4 regions of the Neobacillus sp. DZ-9 genome follow, and region 3 is predicted to be linked to each of the others. Evidence: predicted binding sites of a transcription regulator. Region 3 holds the regulator's gene; each other region holds the start of a gene.

Region 1 (5,588 bases), on a different contig from region 3:
TTATGGTACTGTTTTAGGACATGGTTCTTATATGGGGCCAGATTATACTGCTGAAGCACTAAAGATTTACACTGAAGGAATGCAGGACTATAAAGCAAATGAAGAGTACGGCAAAACCTATGCATCATTATCAGCGGACGAAAAAACAATTATTAAAAATAAAGTAATAAAAGAAATGCGCAAAAACCGCTATGACAGCAGCAAGGATACAATGGAGCTGACAGCTGCTCAAGCTTTTGGTCTTGAAAAGGTAAGAGCATATTATAAGGAAGTATTTACAAATGGTGACGGATGGGGGTTAAAGGCCAATCTGATTAAAGAATCAGATCTCCCAAAAGGTGACCGTTCCTATGTAGCAAAAGGTGATCAAATCACGCAAATCTCAGATTTCTTTTTCTGGACAGCTTGGCTATCGAGTACCGTTCGTCAAGGCGACAAGATCACTTATACAAATAACTGGCCATATTATGAAGATGCAGGAAATCAATTATCGTTCTCTGCTATTTGGTGGAGCGGTGCTAGTATTACGATACTTATTTTAATGATTGGTGTTATCCTTTACTTCTTCTATCGGTATCAATTTGGGATGCAGGAAGCGTATAAGGAAGGAAAATTTCCGCATATTGATTTACGGAAAATGCCTGTAACTAGTTCACAGGTAAAAACAGGAAAGTATTTTACTGTTGTATCTGTACTATTCTTTGTTCAATGTATGTTTGGCGCGTTACTCGCACACTATTATATCGAGCCAGATAGTTTCTTTGGCATTAAGTGGATCCACGATATTCTTCCATTTAATATCTCAAAAGGCTACCACTTACAGTTAGCGATTTTCTGGATTGCCACAGCATGGCTTGGAATGGGGATTTATGTTGCACCGCTAGTAGGCGGCTATGAACCAAAAAAACAAGGCTTATTAGTAGATATTTTATTCTGGGCATTAGTTGTTCTCGTTGGCGGTAGTATGGTAGGAGAATGGCTTGGTGCGAATGGTAAATTAGGGAACCAATGGTTCTTATTCGGCCACACTGGCTGGGAGTACATTGAATTAGGACGTATTTGGCAGCTGATCCTAATTGTCGGCATGTTAATCTGGCTGTTTATTGTCTTTAGAGGTGTTAAAGCAGGTCTTAAGAGAGAAACCGATAAGGGCGGTCTTATCCATCTATTATTCTACTCTGCGATTGCAGTGCCAGCTTTCTATATTTTTGCGCTATTTATCAATCCAGGTACAAGCTTTACCTTTGCTGATTACTGGCGCTGGTGGATCATCCATCTATGGGTTGAAGGTATTTTTGAAGTTTTCGCCGTTGTAGTAATTGGTTTCTTATTAGTTCAATTAGGCTTGGTAACGAAAAAATCAACAGTCAGACAATTGTACTTCCAATTAATCCTATTATTAGGCAGCGGGGTTATCGGAATTGGACACCACTACTACTATAACGGTTCTGCAGAAGTTTGGCTTGGACTTGGTGCCGTGTTCTCAGCATTAGAGGTAATTCCATTAACATTGTTAATTTTAGAAGCATATGAACAATATAAAATGATGCGAGATGGCGGTGTTAACTTCCCGTATAAAGGAACTTTCTGGTTCCTAATCTCGGTTGCGATTTGGAACTTAGTAGGTGCCGGTGTACTTGGATTCCTCATAAACCTGCCGGCAGTAAGCTATTTCGAACACGGACAATTCTTAACACCAACACATGGTCATGCTTCCATGATGGGTGTATACGGAATGTTTGCCGTAGCCGTACTTCTTTACTCTTTAAGAAACATTGTAAAACCAGAATCTTGGAATGATAAATGGATCAAAATCAGCTGTATTTTATTGAACATTGGTCTAGCAGGAATGGTATTCGTTTCGTTACTTCCAGTCGGCTTCATGCAAATTAAAGAAGCGTTCTATCATGGTTATGCAGCCAGCCGTTCAAGCAACTTCCTCCAGAAGGATATTGTTCAAACCATCTTAACGTGGCGTGCGGTGCCCGACACCATTTTCCTTATTGGTGTATTGATTTTAGTTTTATTCTGTATAAAAGCATTGTTTAATTTACGGAAACCGACTCACAAAGACGAAGAAAGACTTCCTGTTAAGGATCTTTCCATTGACGAAGATTAATTAATAGAAGTAATCCGCAAAGGTTTAGCTTTGCGGATTTTTTTCCGTATTGGCAGTTTTAGCAAAACAATCAAAACAATAAATCTCTTTCTCCTCTGTTACGACACCGTTCAAGAATCCATCCAAACAATAAATCTCTTTTTTACAGCTAGTACAGTTTCCAACCAGTTCTGTCATATTTATCCTCCTTAATTAAATTTCAAGGACTATTAACAAAATCATGTATAAGGTGTGATAAGGTTCACTAGTTGTTTGTCATGCTGGTACTATAATAAAAGAGAATTAACAAACTAAAAGGAGTGATAATGATGCAAACTTACTCAAAAGTTATTCACGTTCCAGATTATCCGCCGCGTGAAAAACATCCAACCATCTTTAACGCATTTGACGAATTAGCATCTGGAGAGATAATGCAAATTGTAAACGATCATGATCCAAGACCGCTCTTATATCAGTTCATGATGGAAAGGACCGAGCAATTTACCTGGGAATACCTTGAAGAAGGTCCAGAAGTTTGGAAAGTCGTAATTAGCAAGAAGTAATTTTTTTAAACACTACACTCTCTCATTATCCATTTTATTTATTTTTCATTGAATCATCTCTATTTTCCTATAATCTTATTTTACAACAGAATTCGATTCTGTTGTTTTTTTTATAAACCTTAAAAGACTATTTTTCAGAAAAATATGATAAAATTTATCTGAAGGAAAAGGGGGAGTTACCATGACTGCACATTTAGAAAAAGAATTTTTAGAGCATGTAAAAAAAATGTCTGCCTACAATGAGACAATTGGCTTAATTTATTGGGATTTACGGACTGGTGCTCCAAAGCAGGGAGTGGATCAAAGATCAGAAGTAATTGGAATGTTATCATCCGAAGTCTTTAAAATGTCCACTTCCGAAGAAATGGCCGCCTACATAGCAAGGTTAACAAATGCGGAAATGTCTGAATCGACAAGAAAAATTCTTGAAGAATGTAAAAAGGAATATGAACGCAACAAAAAAATTCCTGCTGAAGAGTATAAAGAGTTTGTTATCCTTCAATCAAAGGCAGAAAGCATTTGGGAAGAGGCAAAAGAAAAGGCAGACTTTGATTTATTTAGGCCCTATTTGGAGAAATTGGTAGAAATGACAAAACGATTCATTTCCTATTGGGGAAATGAAAGCAATAAATATAATGTGTTACTAGATATGTTTGAACCGGGGGTTACTACTGATGTATTGGACAAAGTATTTGGTGAACTAAGGGAAAAAATTGTTCCCCTGGTCAAGGAAATTTCAGAATCTCCCAATAAACCTAAAACCGATTTTTTATTTAAAAACATTAAAAAGGAAAAGCAGCGTGAATTCAGTTTGGATATCCTTGCAAAAATGGGTTATAACTTTAATGCAGGCAGGCTGGATGAGACTGTTCATCCTTTCGCCATCGGTCTAAATCCTGGCGATGTCCGCGTTACAACAAAATATGATGAACAGGATTTCCGGACAGCGATTTTTGGAACAATCCATGAAGGCGGCCATGCTTTGTACGAACAAAATATTTCAAAAGACTTGGTCGGTACTCCGCTATGTTCAGGAACGTCTATGGGAATTCATGAGTCGCAATCTCTTTTCTATGAAAATATCGTAGGACGGAGCTTTTCTTTTTGGAAACAAAATTATGAACTGTTAAAGAAATATGCAAGTGGTCAGTTTGATCACGTTGAAATTGAAGAGTTTTATCGTGCGATAAACGAATCAAAGCCTTCATTTATACGAATTGAAGCAGATGAATTAACTTACCCGCTGCATATCATCATACGATATGAAATTGAAAAAAGGTTATTTAATGATGAAATCGAAGTGGGTGACTTGCCGAAGGTTTGGAATGACATGTATGAGGAATACTTGGGAATCCGTCCTATAAATGATGCCGTTGGAGTTCTTCAAGATGTTCATTGGGCAGGAGGAAGCTTCGGATATTTCCCATCCTATGCATTAGGATATATGTATGCGGCTCAATTTAAGCATAAAATGCTCGAGGATCTTCCAAATTTTGATCAATTGCTGGAAGAGGGAAATTTGCTTCCGATTAAAGAGTGGCTGACAAAGAATATCCACCAATTCGGGAAAATGAAAAAACCTTTAGAAATCTTGCATGACGTGACTGGTGAAGGGCTGAACGCTAAATATTTAATCGAATATCTCTATGAGAAGTATGGAAAGGTTTATCAGTTAAATTGACGAAGTCGCTTCCGATTGTGCTGATATCCACCAGTGCAGCATTATGGGGAATCATTGCAATTTTTATTAGAAAACTCTCTAGTTTTGGCTTTTCCCCAATGGAAATTGTGACATTGCGGGTTATCACTGCAGCGGCATTACTTGGGTTATTTGGGGCATTTAAATATCGCAGCCAATTAAGAATCGCCTTAAAGGATCTCCCGCTGTTTATTGGCACAGGGATTTGCAGCATTGTCTTATTTAATTGGTGTTATTTCTCTGCTATTAATCAAATGAATTTATCCATTGCTGTAATTTTACTGTATACCGCTCCTGCCTTTGTTACAGTTTTATCCTATTTTTTCTTAAAGGAAAAAATGAATTCAATAAAGCTCATTTCAGTTGCAGGGACGATATTGGGCTGTATATTGATAGCAGGTCTTAATTTAAATGATACGGCATCGATGAGCGGTGCGGGACTCTTAACGGGGCTAGGTGCTGGCTTCGGCTATGCACTTTATAGTATTTTTGGGAAGTTTGCCCTGAAGAAATATCCGCCCTACACTGTTACGTTTTATACCTTTGTTGTTGCCGCAATCACTTTGCTGCCTTTCACAGGATTATGGACTAAGGTAGATATCCTTTTTAATGGTGATGTTTTCTTTTATGCTATAGGATTGGGAATGTTTCCAACCGTACTCGCCTATTTACTTTATACAAAAGGCCTTGAGAAAATCGAAACAAGTAAAGCGGCCATTATTGCCACAGTTGAGCCAGTTGTCGCGACGCTTTTAAGCGTTTTTGTATATAATGAAAGTTTTGGTGCCGTTCAAGGCATAGGCTCTACAATTATTCTATTATCTGTTTTATTTATTAATCTTCCTGTCGGCTTCGAACGACGGATTCTAAAAGAAAAAGGCTTCAATCAAAAATGATTGAAGCTTTTCTTTTGAATTTACCACGTCTTGAAACCTTTAGATCCAGGTGGTGCATTTTGAATAATATCAATAAATGGTATTGTGTAAGCGAAAAGGATGAGGGCGGCAGTGATGCCAAGCCATAACTTCCAGTTTTCAAATACCATTGGTGCTGTTTCCTGTGGATTTTCGGCTTCACCTACAGGGAATTCTTCCTCGCCTTTTGGAGCAAAGAATGCTAGATTAATGAAGATAATTAAAATTAAGATAATGCCTAAGAATAAAATCGATCCGCCAACTGCCTGGGCAATTTGATAAGGGATCCATTCAGCCGCCTGCTTTGCTCCTCC
Region 2 (5,588 bases), on a different contig from region 3:
ATATCCAAATGTTGCAAATGAACCTGTACTAGGTTCCAAATAGAGCATTTCGCCCATGGCGCGCATAATCAAATATAGAAAAATTCCTGTAATTCCATAAGCAAGCATGACAGATGGACCCGTCCAGCCTATTGTGCTTGAAGATCCCATAAATAGACCTACACCAATCGTTCCGCCTAAAGCAATCATTTGAATATGGCGAGAACTTAAACCCCTGCTCAATTCCTTGTTTGCCATTCCTTTTCCTCCTTTGCCCTGTCCACCAAAATCTTAAAAGAATTGTAGATCCCAAATGATTGTCCTCTTAGAAAATACAATTGTCTTTTTTATATGGATAGATTATAATAGTTTTGTTTGAAGGCGACAACTTCTTACCCCGTTTTTTTAAAGCCGTGAATTTTGAAAAAATTAATAGGCCAATGCAAGCTCCCTAAAAGGAATGCCTAGTTTCTCAGATAAGTTTTCTAGCATATCTTTCGTCATTCGATCCAAGTCATATTGTGGATTGAAATTCCATTCTTCACGTGCAGCAGATGCATCAATGCTATTTGGCCATGTGTCTGCAATGCCTTGGCGCACAGGATCAACATTGTATGACATTTCGAATTCAGGAATGAATTTCTTAATTGATGCAGCAATTTGCTCCGGCTCAAAGCTCATAGCAGTTATGTTAAATGCGTTGCGGTGCTTCAATCTAGACGGGTCTGCCTCCATCAAATGAATGATTGCATCGATTGCATCAGGCATATACATCATGTCCATAAAAGTTCCTTTGCTAATGAAGGATGTATATTTTTTGTTTTTAAGTGCTTCATAGTATATATCTACGGCGTAGTCGGTTGTTCCTCCACCAGGAAGAGTCTTGTATGAGATTAATCCAGGGAACCTTACTCCGCGTACATCTACACCGTATTTAGTGAAATAGTAGTCACAAAGCAATTCTCCGGCTACCTTTGTGACTCCATACATAGTGGCCGGTCTTTGAACCGTATCCTGCGGTGTCATATCGGCCGGCGTTCCAGGTCCGAAAGCAGCGATGGAGCTGGGTGTAAAGAGTTTTAGATTTAACTCACGGGAAACTTCAAGGGCGTTCATAAGACCTCCCATATTCAAATCCCATGCGAATTTTGGTTTTGCTTCACCTACTGCTGACAATAAAGCGGCAAGATGCATAAGGGTATCCACTTCATATTTGTTGCAAAGGCTCCGCATTGCTTCGTAATCCATAACATCAAGGATTTCAAATGTACCGCCTTCAATGACGGGATTGCCTTCAATATGGCGAATATCTGTTGCAATTACGTTTTCTGTTCCGTACACTTCTCGGAGACGGTGCGTCAATTCGGAACCGATTTGACCGAGACTTCCAGTAATAAGAATTTTTTTCATTTGAAGGGACCTCCTAAGGTGTCTTTTACAATCAAGCATAGGTATTGGAAGCGATTTCAATTAAAACCGTAAAAAAAATATTATGTTTCATATAGTCAGTGCCATTCTATTATCCTATTTAAATACTGTCAATACTCCTCGGAAAAGTCTAACTATTCTGAATACTCATTTGTCGTTCGAAAGACCTAGATGAATAAAGAATCTTCATTTCCAGTGATGCCTGTGTGGCGTATAAATAGGAAAGCCCTTCGTACGGCGAAGGGCTTTTTAGACGTTATTTCCAAAAAAAGAGGTCTATTTGTCCAAATCTCTCAAGAGAATGGCGAATCTATTAATAATCTCTGTGCAGCAATGTGCAAAACCGGCACCAATCTAGAATAATGATTTTCCGTGATTTCAAATCAATCATTTCCTCTTTTTTCAGCCGTGAAAATACCCGGCTCACGCTTTCTCGAGAAGTTCCGACCACAGTGGCAAATTCCTGAACGGTTAGCGGAATTTCAATATTCCATCTGTTAACCCCTGTATTAAACTTCTTCCCAAGCCTCTCCAGCATCTTCACAGTTTTTGCATAAACATCGAGCAGGGCAACGTCCCGTAATTGCGAGGTCATTTCCCTAAGCGTATCGCTCATATAACGAATCATTTGCATCGCAAGCTCAGGGTGCTGGAATAGCTCCTGCTCCAATTCCTGCTTATCCAAAAAGAGCAGCTTCCCGTCCTGAAGCATCGTCGCCGTGGCCGGGTAGCATTCTGTCCTTTGCGTGAACAAGCATGCCTCTGCGAAGACATCCCCTTTTTGTTTCACACAAACAATGATTTCATTTCCGTTTTCATCCTGTTTCGTCAGCTTAACCGCGCCGGAGTGAACAAAATATACTCCTTTGGCGATTTGTTCCTCTGTAATTACCTGATCCCCTTTTTTTAGCTCGAGCGTTTGGATTCGTTTTTCGATTACTGTTAGTGATTTTTCCGATAGATCCTTAAAGATGACAATTTTCCGAAGTAAATCCGCCTGTTTTACCTCTTGATAGATTGCAAAATGCGGATCGTTTAAGCAATCAATTCGCTGCATATATCCCACCACCTTTTTTGATGTTAAATTTGCATGTTGATTTCCGCTCCAATCAACATGGGGCAACATTCAAACTGTATTTACAACTATTGTAAACCTCTTATCTAAATGATGTTGTGACGAGATTCACAAAACGTTCATTTTTTTAAAATCGCGCTATTTCTAGGGTTTGCGAGCCCTTTCACAGAACGTTCAAAAACAACCGAAACGGTGTGAGGTACATCACAATTTAATCGACCCTCCGCGGGTAGGATAAAATTGTTCATTAGACAAAAAGGAGGGTCAAAACAAAATGAATAAAGCCATTATAAGTTTTGTCATTTGCGCGTTGCTTGGCTTTGGTTTAGGCTACCTTGTTTTTGGTGTCATCATGGGAGACTCCGAAAAACAGCCGCAAACCGCTCAAGCTGATACTAAGCAAACAACGACTACAACCACAGAAGTTAAAGAGGAACCAGCAAAAACTTCATCAGCAAACGAGGATAACATCCTTAATAAAAAAGGATGCCTTGGCTGTCACAGCGTGGAGGCTCTTAATCTAAAAGGCGGCGCCGTCGGACCGGATCTTTCCCAAGCCTTTGTTAATGTGGAAGGCAAGCACGGCAAGCCGATCGAAGAATTCTTAAAGGCGCCTACTTCAGCAGTTATGTCTGGCGTCATCGGTAAAAATCCATTAACAGATGACGAGCGCAAGCAGGTCCTTGATCTTCTTAAGCAAGCATCTGAAGCAAAATAATCAAAAGGTGGTGTAAGAAAATGAAAAAATGGATTCCAATCGCATCGGGATTACTTGCCGGCTTTGTAGCTGCGACAATCTCCTTTGCTGATTTTTCCGCAAAGACCAATACGGATGCTGCATTTGCAGGCAATAAAAGCGATGCAGAAAAGGTATATGTTCCATATGGTAAAAAAGATGATTACTATCTGTTCGCATCAGGCGGACACTCTGGACAAATGTTTATTTACGGTGTTCCATCGATGCGTCATATTCGTACCGTTCCAGTATTCTCACCAGATTCGGCAACAGGATATGGCTTTGATGAGCACTCCAAAAAATTAATGGGTGATTATACATGGGGAGACCTTCACCACCCAGCCTTCTCGGAAACAAACGGGGACTATGACGGTAAATTTATGTTTGCAACGGACGTTGGTAACAGCCGTGCCGCTGCCATGGATTTAAAAACCTTCACTGTAAAAGACATTATTCAAGTTCCGAACACAAGCGGTCCGCACTGTGCGGCCTTCGTTACCGAAAATACCGAGTACATGTTCCTGCCAACTCGTTTCGCTGTACCGCTTGGTCAAAAGTACGAATCACTAGATGACTACAGCACGAAATACCGCGGTGTAATGTCTGCCGTAACGTTCGACCAAAACAAAGAAAAGCTCAATATTGCTTATCAAGTGGCGCTTCCGCCATGGTCCTACGACCTTTCTGATGCTGGTAAAAAAATCTCCAAGGATTGGGCTGTACTAACGACTTATAATACAGAGGAAGCAACGACAAACCTTGAAATTAACGCGTCACAGGCGGACCGTGACTATATTGTTCTTTTTAACTGGAAAGAGCTTGAGAAAATGGTCAAGGACGGCAAGTATGAGGATGTAAACGGCCAAAAAATGATATTCCCTGAAAAACAAAAAGGCGGCATCTATTTAATTCCGGTTGCGAAGTCACCGCACGGCGTTGATGTAACGCCAGACGGCACACGCTTCATTGCTTCCGGTAAACTAGCGCCTACGATGACTGTATTCTCATTTAAAAAAGCATTTAAAGCAATTGAAAACAAAGACTTTGCCGGCGATCGCAACGGTATTCCGATTCTTAACTACAAATCTGTTATGGAAAGAGAAGTTAACCCAGAAAACGCGCTTGGACCGCTTCATACTCAATTTGATGACAAAGGCATGGCGTATACAACGATGTTCATCTCTTCTGAGGTTGTAAAATGGGATCCAAACACTGGTAAAACTTTAGACCGTGTACCTGTACAATACTCTCCAGGTCACTCTGTAGCTGCTGAAGGCGACACCGTTTCACCGGATGGTAAATACCTAGTTGCCCTTAACAAGATTGCGAAAGACAGCTACTTGTCTGTTGGTCCTTCACACCCTGAGTCCATGCAGTTAATTGACATCAGCGGCAAAATGAAGGTCATCCAATCTGCTCCAGTTAACCCAGAGCCGCACTACGCACAAATGATTAAAGCCGATAAGATCAAGACGATTAACGTTTACCCTAAGGATGAAAAGAACAAAGACGCTGTTTATAAAAAGTCTGATGCACGAATTGTCCGCAATGGAAACAAAGTCGATGTATATGGAATCGCGATGCGCTCGAAGTTTATCTTTGATGCAAAAGCAAAACGCCCTGATGTAATTGAAGTCAATGAGGGCGATCAAGTCACCATCCATTTGACGAATATTGATTTCGATGAAGACATCACACACGGCTTTGCGATCAACAGCTATAACTTAAACATGGAAGTACAGCCTGGCCAGACAAACACAATGAAATTTACCGCCAAAAAAGCCGGTACCTTCCCGCTTTACTGTTCAAACTTCTGTTCCGCCCTACACCAGGAAATGACAGGTTACTTCCTAGTAAAACCAAAGAATTAAACATTGGTGGCGGGTATCAATTAGGTCAATTGATACCCTCGCCTTTTCCTTAATTAACACTATATTAGGAGTGGTTAACTTGATTGGCACTAGTAAAAAGTTATCAGTGGTTTCTTCCTTAATTTTAACGGTATCAGCCATTTTGATTGCAGGCTCTCTCTTTTTCCCGTGGTGGAAAATGGTGTTCATTGCCCCGCAATATCCAGAAGGGCTTAATATCATTGTTTTTCCGAATAAGCTTGAGGGGCAAATTGATATCGTTAACGGACTGAATCACTATATCGGAATGGCCAACTTTAGTGAAGCAAACTTCCCTGAGCTTCAATATCTGCCTTATTTAATTGGCGGCTTAGCAGCTATCACTCTATTAACAGCGCTGCTTCGAAAAAAACAGGTTCTTTATGGATTGATTAGCATTTTTGCCATTGGCGGCCTGCTCGGAGTCCTTGACCTCCATTCCGCCTTGAAAAAATTTGGAACGAATTTAAGCCCAGAAGCA
Region 3 (5,588 bases):
ATAATCATAATCCCCAAGATATTCACAGCTGCCCTCACGGCTTAACTCCAACACCTTTGTTGCGATGCGATTAATGAAATAGCGGTCGTGCGATACAAACAAAATCGTGCCAGGGTAATCGATTAAGGCATTCTCAAGAATTTCTTTACTATCTAAGTCAAGATGGTTTGTTGGCTCGTCCAAGATTAAAACATTCGCTTTCTCGAGCATCAGTTTCGCGAGGGCAAGCCGCGCCTTCTCACCCCCGCTTAATGTCGAGACCGTTTTCAGTACGTCATCACCGGAAAATAAGAAATTGCCTAGCACCGTCCGAATTTCTTTTTCATTTTTCGACGGGTAATCATCCCATAATTCATTAAGGACACGTTTGTTTGATTTTAACTCCGCCTGCTCCTGGTCATAGTAGCCAATTGAGAGGTTTGTCCCGTAGTGAATCGTCCCGTCCAATGCTGGCAGCTTTTTAATGATCGTTTTTAAGAGCGTTGATTTGCCGATTCCATTTGGACCAACAAGAGCTATACTTTCACCTTTAAAGGCCCGAAAAGAAATCCGCTCAGAAATCACATCACTGTCGTATCCAACGGCAAGCGAATCTACCATAAGAACATCATTACCACTCTGCCGCTCAATTTCAAATGAGAACGAAGCAGACTTTTCATCCCCTAATGGACGATCCATGACCTCCATTTTCTCAAGCTTTTTCCGCCGGCTTTGCGCTCGTTTGGTTGTTGAGGCACGGGCTAAATTACGCTGAATAAAGTCTTGGAGGTTCGCAATTTCTTGCTGCTGCTTTTCAAAAAGTTTCATGTCACGCTCATAATTAGCCGCTTTCTGATCTAGATATGAGCTGTAATTGCCCGTAAACCGCTGAATCTGCTTCCGGGAAACCTCATACACCTGCGTGACGACTTTATCTAAAAAATAGCGGTCGTGGGAGACAATTAATATTGCACCATTATAACCCTGGAGATATTGCTCCAGCCATGAGAGAGTATCGATATCCAAGTGGTTGGTCGGCTCGTCCAAGATTAAAATGTCAGGTTTGGTTAATAGCAGTTTCCCTAAAGCAAGCCGGGTTTTTTGACCGCCGCTTAAACTGGCAATCATCACATTAGAATCATGAAAATTTAATCCATGAAGCACAGAGCGAATATCCGCCTCGAATTGGTAGCCGCCCTGCTCTTTAAATTTCACTTGAAGCCCGTCATACTCTTTTAAAATTCTTTCGTACCGGCTTGAGTCTTCGAAAATTGTAGGATCAGCCATTTGTTCTTCAAGCGTGCGAAGCGATCTCTCCATCTGACGAAGTTCCTCAAAAACAGTCAGCATTTCTTCCCAGATAGACAAATTGGATTCTAATCCCGTATTCTGTGCCAAATATCCGATGGTCACATCTTTCGGTTTAATAATTTCCCCGCCATCATGTGACAGATGACCGGCAATGATTTTCAGTAACGTCGATTTGCCCGCACCATTGCGGCCAACAAGAGCAACGCGGTCTCTTGATTGTAATTCCAGCTTTATATTCGATAAAATTAGGTCAGCACCATAATATTTTTGTAGTTGATTAACCTGTAATAAAATCATAAAATTCACCTCTATACTACTCAATAGTTTACCGTATTCCCAATGGTCCGGCAATAAAGCATGTCAGTTCGCTAGATGAGAATACCTAATGGACAAAAAAATGTACCGATAGTTCAAAGTTTCACAGACATAAAAAGAAAAATAGTGTATGATTTAATCGGAGGATTGTTTATATGGCAGAATTCACTCATTTTAATGAAGAAGGCAGAGCAAAGATGGTTGACGTCAGTGATAAACCAGAAACGGCGCGCACAGCTCTGGCTCATTCAAGCATTACAGTCAGCAGAGAAATTTTTGAAAAAATAACGAATCATGAAATGAAAAAAGGCGATGTCTTAGCTGTAGCGCAGGTTGCCGCCGTGATGGCCGCGAAAAAGACATGGGATCTCATTCCAATGTGCCATCCTATTCCATTAACGGGAGTGAATATCTCTTTCTCTTGGGAACAGGCCGGAGATAACTATCAATTATATATAGCTGCTTCTGTTAAAACAAAAGGAAATACAGGTGTAGAAATGGAAGCGTTAACAGCAGCGTCTGCCTGTGCATTAACTGTTTATGATATGTGTAAAGCTGTTGATAAAGGCATGGTCATCGGACCGACCTATTTAGTAGAGAAAACGGGCGGTAAAAATGGAGATTATAAGAGAACAGAACTAGTTTAACAAAACTATTTATATGGGGTGTGGGAGATTATGAGTAACGAAACGATGAAAATACCACAGGCGACAGCTAAACGGCTGCCCCTTTATTATCGATTTTTAAAAAACCTGCATTCTTCCGGCAAGCAAAGAGTTTCATCAGCAGAATTAAGTGAAGCGGTTAAGGTTGATTCGGCGACAATCCGAAGGGATTTTTCCTATTTTGGAGCCTTAGGGAAAAAAGGCTATGGATACAATGTGAATTACTTATTAACCTTCTTCCGCAAAACATTGGACCAGGATGAACTGACAAAGGTTGCCTTAATTGGGGTGGGGAACCTTGGTACAGCCTTTTTAAACTATAATTTTTTGAAAAATAATAATACGAAAATTGAATGTGCTTTTGATGTCGATCCTGGAAAAATGGGAACGACGATTCGCGAGGTACCGGTTTATCATTTGGATGAGCTGGAGAGAGTCATCACCGAACATCAAATATCAGTGGCGATTTTAACCGTACCTGCACAGGTCGCCCAAATGATTACAGACCGGCTTGCAAAGGCAAATGTGAAAGGGATATTAAATTTCACACCGGCAAGATTAAATGTTCCTTCCTCGATTCGTGTTCATCACATTGATTTAGCTGTCGAGCTGCAATCTCTGGTTTACTTTTTAAAGCATTATCCAAATCCATCAGATGAGATCGAGGAATAAAATGTTAAGGGCTTTTCGCAAGATTTTGCGGAAGGCCCTTTTTTTAGGACAAATTATTTGAATCTTTACAACGTAACAGTGTTATGTTACATTAATATACAGAAAGGGGTTTTAATCATGAGCGAGGAGTTAATTTCGAAAAAGGAATTATTAGAGCTGGCGGGAATATCCTATGGACAGCTGTATAGATGGAAGCGAAAAGACCTCATACCGGAGGAATGGTTTGTAAGGAAATCCACGTTTACCGGCCAGGAAACCTTCTTTCCAAAGGAAAAAATCCTAGAAAGAATCAATAAAATTCAAACGATGAAGGAAGATTTATCGTTAGATGAACTAGCAGACATGTTTTCTCCTAGCCTAAGCGATTTGCAGTTAGATAAGGATGAATTAATAAAACGTAACATTGTTTCAAATGCAGTAATGAATTTTTACCTAGAAAATGAGCAAGGCAGCCCAAATTTTAACTTTTCCAGAATGCTTGAAGTTTATGTTTTAGAGAAGCTGTTGCAGTCAGGGGAGATCAATTTGGATGAAGGGAAAATGCTGCTTCAGGTGCTAAAGGACAATGTCGCGCTGATTAAGCAAAAAAGCTGTGAACTCCTGATTACCCGCAAACTAGGTGTGTCATCGTGTCTCTTACTGAGTAATGCGGAAGAGATCCGTTTTGAGAGGGGAACGAAGATTGTCGTGCAGGTTTCCTTAATGACCTGTTTAGAAGAAATTAAGTCGAAATTATTATAAAGGAGAATCCTTATGGAATTGAAAAATAGAGGAGATTTGGCCATTAATGGCTTAGGTTCTTCAAACGGCGGACAATTTAACCTAGTTACATTGAATGGTAGAGGGACGATCAACAATGATGTGGAATGTCATGAATTTGAATGTAATGGCTTAGGGACGGTCAATGGAAATGTTACAGCAGATATGGCCAAAGTGAACGGGAATGCCAAGTTTAAAGGAACATTCGAGAGTCAAAAGTTGACCGTTGACGGGACTGCGAAATTTGAGCAGAACCTGAATGTGAAAAATTTAAGGGTTTCTGGGAAAGCTTCGGTGGGCGGGAGCGTAAAATGTGAGGAGATTAAACTTCGAGGCATGCTTTCAGTTGGGGGGGACTGCGAGGCTGAGTATTTTAAAGGAGAATACCGCTTCACGATAGGCGGGCTCCTAAACGCAGATCAAGTTGATATAAAGATTTATGGGGAATGCAAAGCAAAAGAGATAGGCGGGCAAACAATAACAGTAAGGCAGCATAAAGGGTCGTTCATTGGCGCTTTATTAAAGCCAATTTTCAAAGTGCAACTAGAAACGGAGTTAATTGAAGGGGACAAAATTGACCTGGAAAATACGATTGCCAAAGTGGTGCGGGGCAATCAGGTCAGAATAGGACCGAACTGTCAGATTGGTGTGGTTGAGTACACAGACGAATTTTCACAGGATAAAAATGCTGTCGTGAATGATATCAGAAAGGCATAAGGGGGGAAGGGAAATGAAAAAAGACGCAAACTTGATTATCAATGGTTCAGGAAGTTACCCTGGCGGCCGTTACGATAAAATCAGCATTAGAGGCGAAGGGACGATTGTAAATGATGTGGAATGTTCCTCTTTTAATGTATATGGAACGAGTGAAGCGGTCGAAAATGTTAAAACTGGTTCAGTAAAAATTTTGGGGGAGGCAGAGGTTAAAGGAAATATCGAAGCAGAAGAAACGCTAATCATGGGAACGATGGCAGTCGGCAGCCGGGCGCAATTGAAAAAAATAAAAATCTATGGGCTGCTCGAAGTGGGCGAGAGACTTTTCGGCGATCAAGCAACGATTAAAGGAAGCATCGTAGTTAATGGTGATGTGGAATATGAAACTTTCGATTCGAGCGGCGGTTTTGAAATCAAGGGATTATTAACTGCGGATACGATTAAGGTAGGGCTGCGCTTCGGTGAAAGCACTGCGGAGGAAATTGGCGGGGGAAAAATAACCGTCAAAAAGAAAAAGAACTCTCTTCTTCCCTTCGGAAAAGAGGTTGGGACGCTTAAAGTGAAAGTAATTGAAGGAGATGACATTTTTCTCGAAAATACAACGGCAGATATTGTTAGGGGCAATCAGGTGAAAATTGGCCAGGGCTGCCAAATAGGCTTGGTAGAATATCGAGAGAGTCTAAGCCAGGATTCACATGCAACGATAAAAACAAAGACAAAGATATAAAGGAGAAATCGGATGGTAGCAAAAGAGAGTAAATTAGGTTTGGTTGTCGCGGGACTATTATTAGGGATATTGATGGCCTCGATGGATAACACGATTGTCGTCACGGCGATGGGAACGATAGTCGGTGATCTTGGCGGGCTGGAAAGCTTCGTCTGGGTAGTTTCCGCCTATATGGTCGCGGAAATGGCCGGGATGCCGATTTTTGGAAAATTATCGGATATGTATGGTCGAAAAAGGTTCTTTATTTTTGGATTGATATTGTTTATGGCCGGCTCAGCCCTTTGCGGAACAGCTGAAACGATCACACAATTAAGTATTTACCGCGCGATTCAAGGGGTAGGCGGCGGTGCGCTCGTCCCTATTGCCTTTACGATTATGTTCGATTTATTTCCACCCGAAAAACGCGGGAAAATGGGCGGTTTGTTCGGGGCAGTTTTTGGGCTTTC
Region 4 (5,588 bases), on a different contig from region 3:
CTTAAAACTAGAAATAGCTTCTCTCAGCACTCCAATGCGGAAACAAATCATCCGTGCATTTTCAATGTATTTCCATTTAATCAATGCGGCTGAACAGAATCACCGAATCCGGAGAAGAAGACAATACCAACTTCAAGACAATAATAGTGTCCAACCTGATTCAATTGAAAGTGCAATTTTAACACTTAAAGAAAAGCATATTGAAGAAGAGACCATTCAAAATGTTTTAGATACATTGTCCCTAGAACTTGTTATCACTGCCCATCCGACAGAGGCAACAAAGAGGTCGATTCTTGAGATTCAACAAAGAATCGCCGATATATTAAAAAATCTTGACCATCCTTTGCTAACAAAAAAAGAAAAAAATAAGCTCGAGGAGAGTTTATTTAATGAAGTGACTATTCTTTGGCAGACAGATGAATTACGTTATTATAAACCAACGGTTATGGATGAAGTGCGAAATGGTTTGTATTATTTTGACCAAACCCTTTTTGATGTGCTCCCTGAAATTCATCGTGAATTGGAAGCAAGCTTGGAAACAAATTTTCCACAAACCGACTGGCAGGTTCCAAATTTCCTTCGCTTCGGTTCATGGATTGGCGGCGACCGTGATGGCAATCCAAATGTAACTCATGATATAACATGGGAAACATTACTAAGGCAAAGAAGGCTTGTTCTAAAAAAATATAAAGCTGTTTTAGTGGATTTAATGAAACGATATAGCCATTCTACTACAAGGGTTGAGGTAAGCAGCGAACTCCTAAATTATCTCGAGGAAAAAGAGGACTATTATTTAACCGATGATAAAAAATGGCCAGTAAAAACGGAAGTATATCGTCGTGCTTTTGCAATCATTATTGAACGGGTAAAGCAAGTTGGTAAATCAGTTATCGGCTATAAAACTGCTGATGAATTATTAAAGGATCTATACTTGATTCAAAATAGTCTAAATCAACATCATCCAGCTGCCCATGAATTAAAAACAATTCAGAAACTGATTCGTCAAGTCCAGTTGTTTGGATTCCATTTAGCAACACTTGATATCCGAAATCACAGTGGTGAGCATGAAGCAGCGATTTCAGAAATTTTGAAAAAGGTCCGGATCAGTGAAAATTACGCTGAACTTGCAGAAGAAGAAAAGTTGAAAATTCTTCAAAGTATTCTAAGCGACCCGCGCCCACTGCTTTTATTAAATGAGGATTATTCTAATGAAACGCAAGAAATTATTAAAGTATTCCAAATGATTAAGAATGCACATGAAGAATTCGGTAAACGGGCTATTTCTGTCTACCTGGTCAGTATGACAAAATCACCTAGCGATTTGTTAGAGGTTCTAGTATTGGCAAAAGAAGCAGGCATCTATAGGCTTCATTCGGATGGGACGTTGGAAAGTCATTTAAATGTTGCTCCACTTTTAGAAACCATTGATGATTTAACCTCCGGACCTAAGATAATGGAGACACTCTTTGAAATGACTGTTTACCGTAATCATTTGCAAATCCTAGGGAATCAGCAGGAAATTATGCTGGGCTACTCAGATGGCAGCAAAGATGGTGGTACCTTAACCGCGAATTGGAAGCTATATAAAGCGCAAATCGAAATTCATGAAATGGCAAAAAGGTATCAAATTGGTCTTAAATTTTTCCATGGTCGAGGCGGGTCTTTAGGCCGTGGGGGCGGTCCTTTAAATAAAAGTATTTTATCGCAGCCAGCTGAAACCATTGGTGATGGGGTTAAAATTACGGAGCAAGGAGAAGTGTTATCTGCCCGTTATTTACTTGAGGATATCGCTTACCGCAGTCTAGAGCAGGCAACCTCAACTTTACTGCAGGCAGCAACACACGTTTCGAATGAAGCAGAACAAGGGCAACTTAGGGAACTAATATGGGAAGAAGCAATAGAAGAAATTTCAAGCTCTGCTTTGGGCAAATACCAATCACTCGTTTTTGGCGACCCTGACTTCCTGACTTACTTTAACGAAGCTACTCCATTAAGAGAGCTGGGTGATTTGAATATTGGCTCGAGGCCAATGAGTCGAAAAAATCGCGGACGATTTGAAGATTTGCGGGCTATACCATGGGTTTTTGCCTGGACACAAAGCCGCCAGCTCCTGCCAGCATGGTATGCTGCAGGAACAGGTTTAGAAAGCTTTGCTTCAAGAAGTGAGCAAAATATGCAGCTTCTAAAGCAAATGTATTTAAAATGGCCATTCTTTCAATCTACCGTGGATAATCTGCAAATGGCATTAATGAAAGCAGATATAACGACAGCCAAGGAGTATTTAACACTTGTTGAAGATAAAGAGGTTGCTGATAGGATTTTCACTAATATATTAGAAGAATATGTAAAAACTAAAGAAATTTTATTGAAAATTACGGGCGATAAAGAATTGCTGGATCACACACCAAACATTAAGGATTCAGTTTTTAGAAGAAACCCATATGTCGATCCATTGAATTTTTTACAGGTGGAGTTAATCAAGGAATTACGTAAACAGGAAGAGCCGAATGATGAACTTTTAACTGAAGTATTACTTACCATAAGTGGAATATCTGCTGGATTGCGTAATACTGGTTGATAAAGTAAAACACAAACTCATTTTCATGGGTTTGTGTTTTTTTATTTTATAGACTTATCTTTCGCTGATGATTGTGAACAATTTATGAATTATCAATAAATGAATGGTTATTCATTCATTTTTATGCGAAATTCGACAAATTTTGCAACAGTGACCATGATATATTTTAGCCAGAATTATAGATAACCTGGAGGGATGTTTAAATGTCAGTAAAAGAAAGAGTGGTACGAGAAAATCATGATGTCGCTCTTATGATTGACGTTTTAGGAACTAACGGAGCAAAAGCTCTGAGTGAATTCCGCTGTTACAATCAAGAAATGGTGGATAAAATCGTAAAAGAAATGGCTTTGACTGCACTGGAGCACCATAAGGAGCTAGCGATGCTTGCAGTAGAAGAAACAAAAAGAGGCGTTTATGAAGATAAAGTCTTTAAAAATATGTTTGCGACTGAATGCATCTATAACAATATTAGGGATATGAAAACCGTAGGTGTGATAAGTAAAAATGAGAATGAGGGTATGGTTGAGATAGCCGAGCCAGTCGGTGTTATTGCTGGTGTTATCCCAATTACAAATCCAACCTCAACAGTTATTTTTAAATCGTTAATTTCACTTAAAACAAGAAATCCAATCATCTTTGCCTTTCCTAAATTTGCACAGAAATGCTGTGTAAGAACTGCGGAATTGCTAAAGGAAGCAGCGATTCAGGCAGGTGCCCCTAAAAACTGCATCCAGTGGATTGAAGTTCCATCTCATGAAGCCTTTCAAGCATTAATGAAGCATCCAAAGATATCTCTCATCCTTGCGACGGGAGGACCTAACTTAGTAACGGCAGCCTATAGTTCAGGAAAACCGGCTCTTGGCGTCGGAGCGGGGAATGTGCCTTGTTATATTGAAAAAACAGCCAATATTAAACGGGCGGTCAACGACCTTATTTTATCTAAAACATTTGATAACGGCATGATTTGTGCCTCTGAGCAAGCACTTATAATCGACCAAGAGATTTATGATGAAGTAAGACAGGAGTTAATTGAAAACCAGTGTTATTTCCTTAATGAAGAAGAATGCAAAATGGTGGAGAGGATTGCAATTGACCCTAAGACTGCGTCTCTTAATCCACTGATAGTTGGTTTACATGCTGCCATAATTGCGAAAATGGCAGGAGTAAATGTCCCTGCTAACACAAAGATATTAATTGCCGATATTGAAGGGGTTGGTCCTAATTATCCATTATCCTGTGAAAAATTAAGCCCAATTTTGGCCTGTTACAAGGTTAATAGTTTTGCAGAAGGATTACGAATTGCCGAAGAAACACTCGAATACGGAGGCCTTGGTCATTCAGCGGCAATTCATACATCGGATCAGGATGCTATCGATGCTTTTGCCCTTCGAATGAAAGCAGGACGAATTATTGTTAATACACCATCCACACATGGAGCTATTGGCGATATCTATAATTCATCTTTACCATCCTTAACAATTGGATGCGGCACTTATGGAGGGAACTCTGTGTCACAGAATGTAGGAGCAGCACATTTAATTAACATTAAAAAAGTAGCAAAAAGAAGAACTATGACGCAGTGGTTTAAGGTTCCGTCACAGATTTTCTTTGAAAAAAATTCCATCCAAACTCTTGCGGCCATTCCATCCATTTCAAGGGCATTTATTGTGACTAGCGGAAGCCCTGTAAAAAATGGCTATGTTGATAAAGTTCTTTATTACTTAAATAAGAACCCTAACAAAATCCAGGTGGAAACCTTTTCAGACATAGAACCAGAACCAAGTGTTGAAACGGTCTTGGGCGGTGCTGAACGGATGAGAAAGTTTGAACCGGATTATATAATTGCCATTGGCGGCGGCTCAGTAATGGATGCGGCAAAAGCGATGTGGCTGTTTTACGAACACCCAGAAACTGACTTTCACAGCTTAACCCAAAAATTCTTTGATCCGAGCAAGCGGGTGGTCAAATTCCCGGTACTTCGTGAAAAGGCAAAATTTATTGCGATACCGACCACTTCTGGAACAGGATCAGAAGTTACTTCCTTTTCAGTCATCACAGATAAGAAAACAAATAGGAAATACCCGCTCGCTGATACAGAGATGACACCAGATGTGGCGATCGTAGATCCACAATTTGTCATGACAGTCCCAAGACATGTAACGGCAGATACCGGAATGGATGTTTTGACACATGCAATTGAAGCATATGTTTCAGTGTTAGCTAATGATTATACTGATGGATTGGCTTTAAAAGCGATTCAATTGATTTTTGAATATTTACCAAGGGCATTCAGGGATGGCTGTGATGAGCTTGCGCGTGAAAAAATCCATAATGCCTCAACAATTGCCGGAATGGCATTCGCTAATTCCTTCCTTGGAATTAATCATAGTCTCGCCCATGTGCTCGGTGCTGAATTTAATATACCTCATGGACGTGCCAACGCTATAATGCTGCCGCATGTCATTCGCTTTAACGCCATGAAGCCAAATAAATTCATGACATTCCCGAAATATGAGCATTTCATTGCAGACAAGCGCTATGCGGAATTGGCTAAAATGCTTGGCCTTTCTGCCAGCACTACAGAAGAAGGGGTGGAAAGCTTAATAGCAGCAATTATTAAGCTGGCCGAAGAATTAGAAATGCCAGCGAGCATCAAAGCAGCTGGGGTTGATAAAACAGAGTTTGAAAACAAAGTGAATGAACTTGCTGAACATGCCTTCCATGACCAAGATACAATTCCAAATCCAAAATTACCCCTTGTTAGTGAACTTGCGGGAATCTATCGTTTAGCTTTTGAAGGATAGAAATTCAAACACAAATTTTAAATCTAAAAAAATCATCAAAGGATGTGAGTGATATGGCTGCTAAAAAGGATAACGATAATGAAATTTCACTTTCTAGTTTGGACCTGATTTGGAGACATGCATTCCGTGAATTAGATGAATGGGTAATGCGTGCAGATAATCGCGATGAAGCCCTCTTAAAAGAGGTTAAACAATTCACTGAGAGT

Evidence for each region. The regulator Rex, encoded in region 3, represses fermentation and respiration genes when NADH is low (regulators of the CRP and FNR family bind a similar motif). The targets are predictions, from matches to a motif close to TTGTGAAATATTTCACAA.
Region 1: AC59HZ_RS03405 (DUF2249 domain-containing protein) is a predicted target of Rex. The motif match lies at 2,349-2,366, and genes of this name have one in related genera.
Region 2: AC59HZ_RS20510 (cytochrome C) is a predicted target of Rex. The motif match lies at 2,579-2,596, and genes of this name have one in related genera.
Region 4: adhE (bifunctional acetaldehyde-CoA/alcohol dehydrogenase) is a predicted target of Rex. The motif match lies at 2,650-2,667, and genes of this name have one in related genera.

What each region holds. Positions count from the first base shown of each region.
Region 1 covers NZ_JCAIOL010000001.1:654,011-659,598, forward strand. The annotation lists gene AC59HZ_RS03395 (nitric-oxide reductase large subunit) at 1-2,119, shown strand, start outside; gene AC59HZ_RS03400 (hypothetical protein) at 2,144-2,296, opposite strand; gene AC59HZ_RS03405 (DUF2249 domain-containing protein) at 2,428-2,661, shown strand; gene AC59HZ_RS03410 (carboxypeptidase M32) at 2,843-4,342, shown strand; gene AC59HZ_RS03415 (DMT family transporter) at 4,339-5,256, shown strand; gene AC59HZ_RS03420 (b(o/a)3-type cytochrome-c oxidase subunit 1) at 5,277-5,588, opposite strand, start outside.
Region 2 covers NZ_JCAIOL010000007.1:215,651-221,238, forward strand. The annotation lists gene AC59HZ_RS20495 (amino acid permease) at 1-237, opposite strand, end outside; gene AC59HZ_RS20500 (L-threonine 3-dehydrogenase) at 409-1,389, opposite strand; gene AC59HZ_RS20505 (Crp/Fnr family transcriptional regulator) at 1,721-2,464, opposite strand; gene AC59HZ_RS20510 (cytochrome C) at 2,757-3,200, shown strand; gene nosZ (Sec-dependent nitrous-oxide reductase) at 3,221-5,089, shown strand; gene AC59HZ_RS20520 (hypothetical protein) at 5,169-5,588, shown strand, end outside.
Region 3 covers NZ_JCAIOL010000021.1:4,358-9,945, forward strand. The annotation lists gene AC59HZ_RS29960 (ABC-F family ATP-binding cassette domain-containing protein) at 1-1,587, opposite strand, end outside; gene moaC (cyclic pyranopterin monophosphate synthase MoaC) at 1,761-2,252, shown strand; gene AC59HZ_RS29970 (redox-sensing transcriptional repressor Rex) at 2,283-2,942, shown strand; gene AC59HZ_RS29975 (YhbD family protein) at 3,060-3,683, shown strand; gene AC59HZ_RS29980 (polymer-forming cytoskeletal protein) at 3,696-4,418, shown strand; gene AC59HZ_RS29985 (cytoplasmic protein) at 4,432-5,142, shown strand; gene AC59HZ_RS29990 (MDR family MFS transporter) at 5,155-5,588, shown strand, end outside.
Region 4 covers NZ_JCAIOL010000002.1:333,379-338,966, forward strand. The annotation lists gene ppc (phosphoenolpyruvate carboxylase) at 1-2,578, shown strand, start outside; gene adhE (bifunctional acetaldehyde-CoA/alcohol dehydrogenase) at 2,782-5,382, shown strand; gene AC59HZ_RS06175 (hypothetical protein) at 5,436-5,588, shown strand, end outside.